Regions from separate parts of the Verminephrobacter eiseniae EF01-2 genome, predicted to be linked through region 2. Evidence: predicted binding sites of a transcription regulator. Region 2 holds the regulator's gene; each other region holds the start of a gene.

Region 1 (3,247 bases), 2.3 Mb from region 2:
GAAGCCGTTGACGCGCTCGCTGAAGGCAAAGGTGACGACGGCGGTTTCGTTGGCGCACAGGCGGGAATCGTCGAGCGTGATGGTGACGGTGGGCCGCACGGTGTCGATGCTGAAGTTGCCGCTGGTGCGGGCGGCGCTGTCGGTGGCGGCGCTGCCTGTGGCGTCAGTGATGCCATCGAGGTTGATGCGGATGGTGTTGCTGCTGTCATCGGTGTTGGCCGTGGGGCTGAAAGTGAAGATCCAGGTGCGGCCGTCTATGCTGGCCGGGCCGCTGACCAGCGTGCCGCTGGCGTTGGTCAGATCGATGTTGGCGCTGGTCAGGCCGGTGACAGGTTTGTTGAAATGGATGGTGATGGTGGTGGGGTCTTGGCCCGCATGGATGGTGGCGCTGGGCACATCGATGGCGGTGACGGTGGGCGCGATGTCGATGCGGTAGCTGGCGGTGTCGGCGGTGCCCAGGTCCGTCCACCCGCCCGCGCCCGTGTTGCCCGGGACATCGGCGATGCCGGCCATGTTGATCTGGATCCGGTTGCCCGTCGATACGCCGTTATCTGCGTCCGGCAAGGCGGCCGGTGCCCTGAGCTTGACCGTCCAGGTGATGCCGTCGGTGGTGCGCAGGTCGGACAACTGGCCCTTGAAGGGGGCCACCCGCAGGTCATCGGTGGTAAAGCTGGTCCGATTGAGCGCCTCGGAGAAGACGATGGTGATGGTGGTTTCTTCGCCGGCGCTCAGGTTCCTGTCAGCCATCGAGACGGTGCTGACGGTGGGTCTCTGAGAGTCGAATCTGATGAATTCGTGGTAGCTGTCGGCTCCTTTGTTGGTTGCTTCGTTGCCTGCCAGGTCCTTGACAGATTGGAGACGTATGCCTATGGGATGCCTGCCCTCGGTAACCCTGGGCCACCATTGGTAGGTCCATGTGCGACCACCGTTGCTGGAGGTACCAAAGGAATGTCTACCTCCGGTGGAGGAAAAGATCCTGGGGTTGGCGGCGTCGACAGGCTCGTCGAAGGTGATAGAGAAGGACACATCAACGTTTCCACTGCTCGCGATGACGGGGGGTATATCGAAATCGATGATGTCGGGCCGCACGTTGTCAACGGTGAAGGAATTGCTCTGTGCGAGCACGCCTCCGGCATCGTTGTTCACGGTGATCGTGCAGTCGGCGCGCTGTGTGGCCGCTGTGGCGGGTGTGAATGTGGCTTGCCAAACGCGGGACTGTCCGGGGGGGAAGGCGACGGGGGTGGACAGCGTGCCGCCAATGGCGGTGATGTTCGCTGGCGCCAGGGCATAGTCGGCATCGAAGGTGAAGGTGACGGTGGCCGTCTCTGTGGCGTTGAGAACGTTGTCGCTGAGTGTGATGCTGGCCATGGTGGATACCTGGAATGGGAAGTGGGTTGCTTGATCGGGCCTTTGGTCATCCATCGTGGCCGGGGCCATGGCGAGGCCCCTTGTTCAGCCGGGGACGAGAAACATATGGATGCTCGTGTCACTGTTACATGCCTAAATATAGCATTTTGGACATCTATTGTTCAGTGTCCAGTGTGTCCATATGACTATAGAATGGCTGCGTTGCCGCAGGCACATGGCATGGCCTCGCACCCCATCTTTGGCTGCGTATTCCCACTGCGCGATGCCCGTCGGTTCGAGCGCTGCTTCATGCGTGGCAAGCCAAGGGCGCAGGTCTGGCCCCGTTGCTGCACTACGCCCGCCTGCGCCCGCCTGCCCCCGCCTGCGTCCGCTGGCGCATGTGTCGCTGCAAGCGGGTTTGTTGTGAGGCTTGGGCGGCGGTCTTTTGAAAACAAAACCGGCGCTTCGCCGGCAGTGGCCTCCACCCTCCGGGTGGGCCACGGCGCTCCGGGCGGGCCATGGCCCTGAGCGCAAGCGCCATCGGGCGCTTGCGCCCGAACGCTGCCGCTGCGCGGCGCGCAAATCCGTGGCGTAAAAATTGCACACGCCATCGGCATGAATCAGGCTTTGCGCATCGTGGTGGTGGCCCCGGATCTGGCCGTTGCCGACCCTGAGGACGAACATGCCCTGCAGCAGGCCGAGCGCGCGCGGGCGCTGCACATCGGGCTGCTGGAAAACAACTTCAACCTGGTGGCCACGCTGCCCGCCGATGTCTTTCTGAGCGAGCGGATCGCCCAGTTGCAGCCCGACCTGATCATCGTCGACGCCGAGAGCGATGCGCGCGATGCGCTCGAGCATGTGGTGCTGGCCACTCGCGATGCCCGCCGGCCCATCGTGCTGTTCACCAACGACGAGGACCGCGCGCTGGTCAAGGACGCGGTGGCCGCCGGCGTCTCGGCCTACATCGTGGCCGGCCTGTCCACGCAACGCATCCGCCCGATTCTGGATGTGGCGCTGGCGCGCTTTCAGCACGAACAGGCGCTGCGCGCCGAACTGGCCGATGCCCGCACGGCCTTGCGTGAGCGCAAGACCATAGACCGCGCCAAGGGTCTGCTGATGCAGCGCCAGGGCCTGAGCGAACAGGCGGCCTACGAAAAGCTGCGCAAATCGGCGATGGACAAGGGCCTCAAGCTCGGCGATGTGGCCCAGCGCATGCTCGACGCGATGGAATTGCTGGGCTGACAGTGCCGGTCTGCACTGGCAGCCGGCACCCTTGATGGTGCGCTGCACAAATACGGTGCAGCCCGGCGTTTCCCGGGCATCCATTCCCCCGCTGGCCACGGGCGCATGATCCGCATGTGTTCGTTGCTATGAAGAGCAGAGCAAGTCGGGCGCCAAGCCGGGTGCCAAACCGGGTGAGATAGTGGCCTTTGGCCTTCGATCAATGCTGGCACGCGGTTTGCTAATCACCCTGCGAGACCAACGCATGGTCGCGACACGAACAGCATATGGACGGCATGGACCCAACGGCGGGTCGGTGCCGTCCAGGAGCCGGAAGGCTCCGCACCCGGACAAAGGCGTCCCCACCCGCATCTGGCTTTGCCATGGCCAGTGCGGTGTGTGGACGCCTTTTCGTTTTTCACGCCACCAGCGATGAAGGGATGAGCAATGACCGACCCGATGCCAACCAGCCTCCAGCGCCGCACCGTGCTGCAAGCCGCCAGCGTGGGCGCCGTGGGGGTCAGCCCCGCGCTGCGCGCGCTGGTGCATGCGCAGGGTTCGGACGCGCCCGAGAAGAAGGAAATCAGGATTGGCATCATTGCGCTGACCGACTGCGCCAGCGTGGTCATGGCCTCGGTGCTGGGCCTGGACAAGAAGCACGGTGTCAGCATCATGGTCT
Region 2 (3,247 bases):
CAGCATCAGGCCGGGCGCTGCGCAGGGGGGCTGGCGCTGGAGCGCATCGCCACCGCGCAGGCGCAGGGCGGCGGCGACGCCTGCGCGCTCGGCGTTGTGCAGCGCAAAGTCGATCATGCGAAAGGCCACATCGCTGCCGAAAATGGGCACGCTGCCGGGCTGTATCGCGCTGTGGGCTTGGTCTTTGAGCGCTGTCCAGACAGGGGCCTGAAAGGGCAGCAATTGCTCGAAAGCAAAGCGCCGCAGCAGGCCGGCCGGGATGCGGCAGGCGATTTGCGCGGCCTCGATGGCGATGGTGCCGCTGCCGCAGCAGGGGTCGTACAGCGGCGTCGGTTGCTGGCCCAGCGGGTCCCAGCCGCTGGCGGCCAGCATGGCTGCGGCCAGGGTTTCCTTGAGCGGCGCGTCGCCCGTGTCCGCGCGCCAGCCGCGCTTGAACAGTGGCTCGCCCGAGGTGTCGATGTAGAGCGTGGCCTGGTCGGCGGCCAGGTGCAGGTGGATGCGCACATCGGGCCGCCGGGTGTCCACGTCGGGCCGCATTCCGCTTTTGGCGCGAAAGCGGTCGGCCACGGCGTCCTTGATCTTCAGGCCGGCGTAGTTCAGGCTGGGCAGCGGGCTGTGCTGGGCCGTCACTTCGACCTTGAAGCTCTGGCGCGCGGTGAACCACTGTTCCCAGGCCACGTCGCTGGCGGCGGCGTACAGGTCGTTTTCCGAGCGGCACGGGCGCTGGGCCAGTTGCACCAGCACGCGCTGGGCCATGCGGCTGTGCAGGTTCAGCCGCAGCGCGTCGCGCCAGGAGGCTTGCAGCAGCACGCCGCCACGGCCGATGAGCAGGTCTTGCCCGGTCAGGCCGGTGATGCGGTGCACCTCATCGGCCAGGTAGTTCTCGACGCCTGCGGCGCAGGGCAGGAAAAGCGGCAGTGGGTTCATCAAAGCGTCCGGCGCAGATTGGCCGGCGCGATCTTGAGCGCCTCGCGGTACTTGGCCACGGTGCGGCGCGCGCACTCTATGCCCTGCTCTTTGAGCAGGTCGGCGAGTTGGCTGTCGGACAAGGGCTTGGCCTGGCTTTCCGCAGCGACGAATTGCCGGATCAGCGCGCGCACGGCGGTGCTCGATGCGTTGCCGCCGGTTTCGGTGCCCAGGCCCGAGCCGAAAAAGTATTTCAGTTCGTAGGTGCCTATCGGGGTGGCCATGTATTTGGCGGTGGTCACGCGGCTGATGGTCGATTCGTGCAGGCCCAGTTCGTCGGCGATGTCGCGCAGCACCAGCGGCCGCATGGCCAGTTCGCCGTGGGTGAAGAAGTTTTTCTGCCGCTCGACGATGGCGCGCGAGACGCGCAAGATGGTGTCGAAGCGCTGCTGTATGTTCTTGATGAACCAGCGCGCTTCCTGCAGGCGTTGCTGCATGCCCTGGTGGCCTGCGCCGCCCCTGTGGCCGCGCAGCGCGCCGGCGTAGATATCGTGCACGCGCAGGCGGGGCAGCACGTCGGGGTTGATCTGCACGATGAAATGCTGTCGGCCGTCGCGCCCATTGGCGCGCCCGGTTTTGCGCACGATCACGTCGGGCACGATGACGTTGCGCTGCACATTGGCAAAGCGGCGCCCCGGGTGCGGCTCCAGGCGGGCGATCAGGGCCATCGCGGCGCGGGTGCCCTCCTGGCTGTCGCCGCAGACCTGGGTCAGGCGGCGCAGGTCGCGCCGGGCGAGCATTTGGAGCGGCTGCTGGCAGATGCGCAGGGCGGTTTGCACGGTCTGCGGGTCGGCGGCTGGCGCCCGCTCCCGTGCCAGGGCGTTGAGCTGTAGCGTCAGGCATTCGGCCAGATTGCGCGCGCCCACGCCCACCGGTTCCAGGCTTTGCAGCAGGCGTTGGGCGACGGTGAAGCGGTGCACCAGTTCTTCGATTTGCTCCGGGTTCTGCGGGCCGGCCAGGGCGCTGGCCAGTTCTTCGAGCGAGTCTTCCAGGTAGCCGTCGTCGTTGAGCGATTCGATCAGGAAGTACAGCGCGGCGCGGTCGATTTCGGACAGGCGCAGCGCCAGCGCCTGGCGGTGCAAGAAAGCGGCCAGCGATTCTTCGCTCTGGGCCAGTTCGGTGGCTTCGATCCCGTCGCCTTCGGCGTCGTTGTGCTGGCTCGCCGGCGCGTCGCCGCCCCATTCGGCATCGCTGGGCGCCATCTCCACGCTGCCGTCGCCGCCCCAGTCGGGCTCGTCCGCAGCGCTGCCCGGGGTGTCGGCGTCAGGGAGCGCTTCGGCGCTGCTGCCGGTTGCGGCGGAAAAGAGCACTTCGTCGGCGCTGTAGTCATCGGCTTGCGCTGGCGTGTCGGCGCTGTCCAGGCCGAACTCCTCGCGCGGGGCCTCGTCGGACATGCGTTCGAGAAACGGGTTTTCATCGAGCATCTGCTCGATTTCCTGCGTCAGTTCGAGCGTGGACAGTTGCAGCAGCCGGATCGACTGCTGCAACTGAGGGGTCAGTGTGAGGTGCTGCGAGACGCGCAGTGACAGACCGGGCTTCATCACATCCTGAAATGCTCGCCGAGGTAGACGCGGCGCACCTCGGCGTTGTCAACGATCTGTGACGGTGTGCCTTGCGCGAGCACGCGGCCATCGCTGATGATGAAAGCGTGATCGCAAATGCCCAGTGTCTCACGCACGTTGTGGTCAGTGATCAAGACACCGATGCCGCGTGCCTTGAGGAAACCGATGATACGCTGGATCTCGATCACGGCGATGGGATCGATGCCGGCAAAAGGCTCGTCGAGCAGGATGAAGCGCGGCTGCGTGGCCAGCGCCCGGGCGATCTCGACACGCCGGCGCTCGCCGCCGGACAAGGCCAGCGCCGCAGAGGCGCGCAGCGGGGCCACGCGCAGTTCTTGCAGCAGTTCGGTCAGCCGCTCTTCGATGGTCTCGCGGGCGAGCGGTTGGCCATCGGCTGCGCGTTGCAGTTCCAGCACCGCGCGCACGTTTTCTTCGACCGAGAGTTTGCGAAAGATCGATGCCTCCTGCGGCAGGTAGGACAGGCCCAGGCGCGAGCGCCGGTGAATGGGCATGCGGGCCACGGACTGGCCGTCGATGCGGATGTCGCCGGCGTCGCTGCGCACCAGCCCCACGAGCATGTAAAACGAGGTGGTCTTGCCGGCCCCGTTGGGGCCGAGCAGCCCGACGACCTCGCCCTTTTGCACCACCAGCGACACATCCTTGACCACCTTGCGGTTGCCATAGGATTTGGCCAGGTGCCACGCCTCCAGGCGGCTTTC
Region 3 (3,247 bases), 1.4 Mb from region 2:
TTCCCGGCCAGTTTGCGGTCGTGATCGGTGCCGGCGGCTTGGGTCACATCGGCATCCAGGTCTTGAACGCATTGTGCGCGGCGGAAATCATCGTCGTCGATCGCTCCGAGACCGCGCTGCAGCTTGCAAAGGAATGCGGCGCGCACCACACCGTCGAGGGCGATGGAAATGAAGTCGAGAGCGTGCTTGGGTTGACTGGAGGCAGCGGCGCGGAGGCGGTCATCGATTTCGTCGGCGAAGGCGATGCAGTCGCCAAGGGCCTGGCCATGACGCGCAATGGCGGGTTTTATTACATCGTCGGTTATGGCGGGAAGATCGAATTGCCGACCATGGACATGATTACCAGCGAAAAGACGATCGTCGGCAATCTGGTGGGCACCTATCCCGAACTGGTCGAATTGATGGCACTGGCCGATCGCGGACTGGTTCATCTGGCAACCCGGGAATATCGCTTGAGTGAGGCGAACCAGGCGCTCAAGGACCTGCACCACGGCAAGATCAAGGGCCGCGCAGTGCTGATTCCGTAGCCGATCGGCTGGGAATCAATGGCTGCTTGACGGTTGCCTCTGCTGCCAGGTGCGCAGAGAGTCGATTTGCGTGGTGCCGCTGCCCCAATGGGGGACGGCGCACCCCGGGCGCCATCTCTTTTTGCATTGGCTGGATCCGTTGTTTCGTTTCAGAAATTCGGAAAGTTCGGAATGAGTGCGCAACGAGCCATCATGCGCGCGGAAGGAGACGATGATGAACCAGCAATACCCGTCCAAAGAGCAGTTCTTCGAGCGCTTGGGCGCGCTGACAGATGCGATGATCGCGGCCTATGGCAAGGACTTCGCCATGGGTGCGATGATTCTCGCCGTGCGCTTTGTCGCCGAGGGCAAGCCGTTGGGCGATCACTTTCCCGGTGTGATCCCTGAAAAGGTCGGCGCCTGAGGTTCTCGCCGCTGCCGTCATCCACGAACCCATGAGCGCGGTCAGCGTATTCGGCAGCGGATGCGTCCCAATATCGGACAGTTCCATAGGGCAGGCATGTCGCATAACACAACAGAATACGCACAGCGATGGTTGCGAAAAAGACGGTTTGCACAGCCCGGCCTCATCCATCCTGAATCAGCAGTTGCCTGGCACGTTTATCGCTCTATCACAAAGCGTTGCAGTCCCGAAACGCAAAACGAAAATGGCAGGAGACACACCCATGGGCAGCCGGTCTGGACACAGGCCCTCTGAATTGCTCCCGCCACTTTCAGGTTGGCGTGGCGCGGCCATATCCGCGTCGTTCCGCGCCGTTGCGTCGCAGACCCATCGGTCGCTGCAAGACAGATGTCGTGAAATGGAAAATGGAACAAGGAGAGACCAATGTCTGATGGATTGACACTCAACAAGATCACCTCCCAGCGAGGGATCAGTATTGGCGAAGCGGCCCGCCGCATCGCCGACCTCGGCTGGACACCCAGTTACGTTCAGGAGGCCATGACCTTCCCGACCGACTACAAAATCAGCAAGGCGCCGCGCGATCCGATGAAGCAGGTGCTGCGCTCGTATTTTCCGATGCAGGAGGAAAAGGACAACCGCGTCTATGGCGCGCTGGATGCGGCGCTGCGCGGCGATATGTTCCGCAATGTCGAGCCGCGCTGGATCGAGTGGATGAAGCTGTTTCTCGCGATCATCCCGTTCCCCGAAATCTCGGCAGCACGTTCGATGGCGATGCTCGGACGGCTCGCGCCCGGCGAAGAACTGCGGACCGGCTTCACGATGCAGATGGTCGATGAGTTCCGGCACTCGACGATTCAGATGAATCTGAAGAAGTGGTACATGGAAAACTATATCGACCCGGCCGGGTTCGATATTACCGAGGCGGCATTTGGCAAATGCTACGCCACCACCATTGGGCGCCAGTTCGCCGAAGGGTTTCTCACCGGCGATGCGGTGACCGCAGCCAACGTGTTTCTGCAGGTGGTCGCCGAAACGGCATTCACCAATACGCTGTTTGTCGCGATGCCGTCGGAAGCGGCACGCAATGGCGACTATGCGTTGCCGACGGTATTTTTATCGGTGCAGTCCGACGAAAGCCGGCACATCGGCAATGGCCATTCGCTCGTGATGTCGATCATCAACGACCCGGACAATCACCTGCTGCTCGAGCGCGACCTGCGCTACGCCTTCTGGCAAAACCACGCGATCGTCGATGCGGCCATCGGCACCTTCATCGAATACGGCACCGTGGATCGTGACAAGAACAAGGAATCGTATGCCGAACTGTGGCACCGGTGGATTTATGAGGATTACTACCGCACTTACATGCTGCCGCTGGAAAAGTACGGCATCAAGATTCACCATGACGATATCGTCGCCGCGTGGGATCGCATCGTCAAACAGAACTATGTCCACAAGGTCGCGCAGTTCTTTGCCGTGGGCTGGCCGGTCAACTTCTGGCGCATCGAGGCGCAGACCGAAAAAGACTTCGAATGGTTCGAGCACAAATATCCGGGCTGGTACGCCGAATTCGGCGACTTCTGGAAGTGGTATGCGAAAAAGAGCGTTCCGGGCCAGACGAACATGCTGTTCGACCAGGAATGCGGTTACGTGTACCCGCATCGCTGCTGGAGCTGTCTGGTGCCATGCCTGATCCGTGAAGATTTCGTGGTCGACGAGGTCGACGGCCAGATTTACACCTACTGCTCGGAGATGTGCCACTGGACCCACAAGGTGGCGTTCGCCTCGGAATATGAAGGGCGGCCGACGCCGGCCATGGGGCGCTTCAGCGGACGCCGCGAATGGGAAGAGTGCTACCACGGCTGGGATTTGGCCGATTGCATCAAGGACCTCGGCTTCGTGCGCAGCGATGGCAAGACGCTGGTGCCGCAGCCACATTTGCGGTTCGACGACAGGAACATGTGGACGCTTGATCATGTTCGCGGGCACATGATCCAGAGTCCCATCGTTTTGCTGCGCAACATGACGCCGCAACAGCGTGAGAAGCATATCGCCGAGTACCGCGCCGGTTTCAAAATCAATCCGGTGAACTGACGCGGCGATGTCGTCCGGGGAGCGCGCGGCAGGCGACATGGGTATGGGTATGGGTGTGAGTGACTTGCAAGAAAGGAAGGCCGGCATGCCGGATGCAAAAGAGGGTCGGATGCTGCATACCGTGCGATTCGAACCGGTCGGTGTGGAAATGACGGTCGCGGAAGGCGAAACCGTGCTCGATGCCGCTTTTCGCCAGGGTATTGCGGTAATGCATGGCTGCAAA

The links. Region 2 encodes sigma-54, which starts transcription at its own class of promoters, with help from an activator protein. Its sites were predicted from a motif close to TGGCANGNAANCTGCTTT; they were not measured.
Region 1: a site for sigma-54 is predicted at 1,935-1,952, ahead of VEIS_RS12615 (ANTAR domain-containing response regulator). Genes of this name have one in related genera too.
Region 3: a site for sigma-54 is predicted at 1,120-1,137, ahead of VEIS_RS21340 (aromatic/alkene/methane monooxygenase hydroxylase/oxygenase subunit alpha). Genes of this name have one in related genera too.

What each region holds. Positions count from the first base shown of each region.
Region 1 covers NC_008786.1:2,927,581-2,930,827, forward strand. Annotated here, with positions in the region: gene VEIS_RS12610 (Ig-like domain-containing protein) at 1-1,368, opposite strand, end outside; gene VEIS_RS12615 (ANTAR domain-containing response regulator) at 1,963-2,589, shown strand; gene VEIS_RS12620 (CmpA/NrtA family ABC transporter substrate-binding protein) at 3,016-3,247, shown strand, end outside.
Region 2 covers NC_008786.1:646,345-649,591, reverse strand. Annotated here, with positions in the region: gene VEIS_RS02835 (THUMP domain-containing class I SAM-dependent RNA methyltransferase) at 1-927, opposite strand, end outside; gene VEIS_RS02830 (RNA polymerase factor sigma-54) at 927-2,507, opposite strand; gene lptB (LPS export ABC transporter ATP-binding protein) at 2,507-3,247, opposite strand, start outside.
Region 3 covers NC_008786.1:4,860,963-4,864,209, reverse strand. Annotated here, with positions in the region: gene VEIS_RS21350 (NAD(P)-dependent alcohol dehydrogenase) at 1-527, shown strand, start outside; gene VEIS_RS21345 (hypothetical protein) at 742-930, shown strand; gene VEIS_RS21340 (aromatic/alkene/methane monooxygenase hydroxylase/oxygenase subunit alpha) at 1,354-3,024, shown strand; gene VEIS_RS21335 (NADH:ubiquinone reductase (Na(+)-transporting) subunit F) at 3,110-3,247, shown strand, end outside.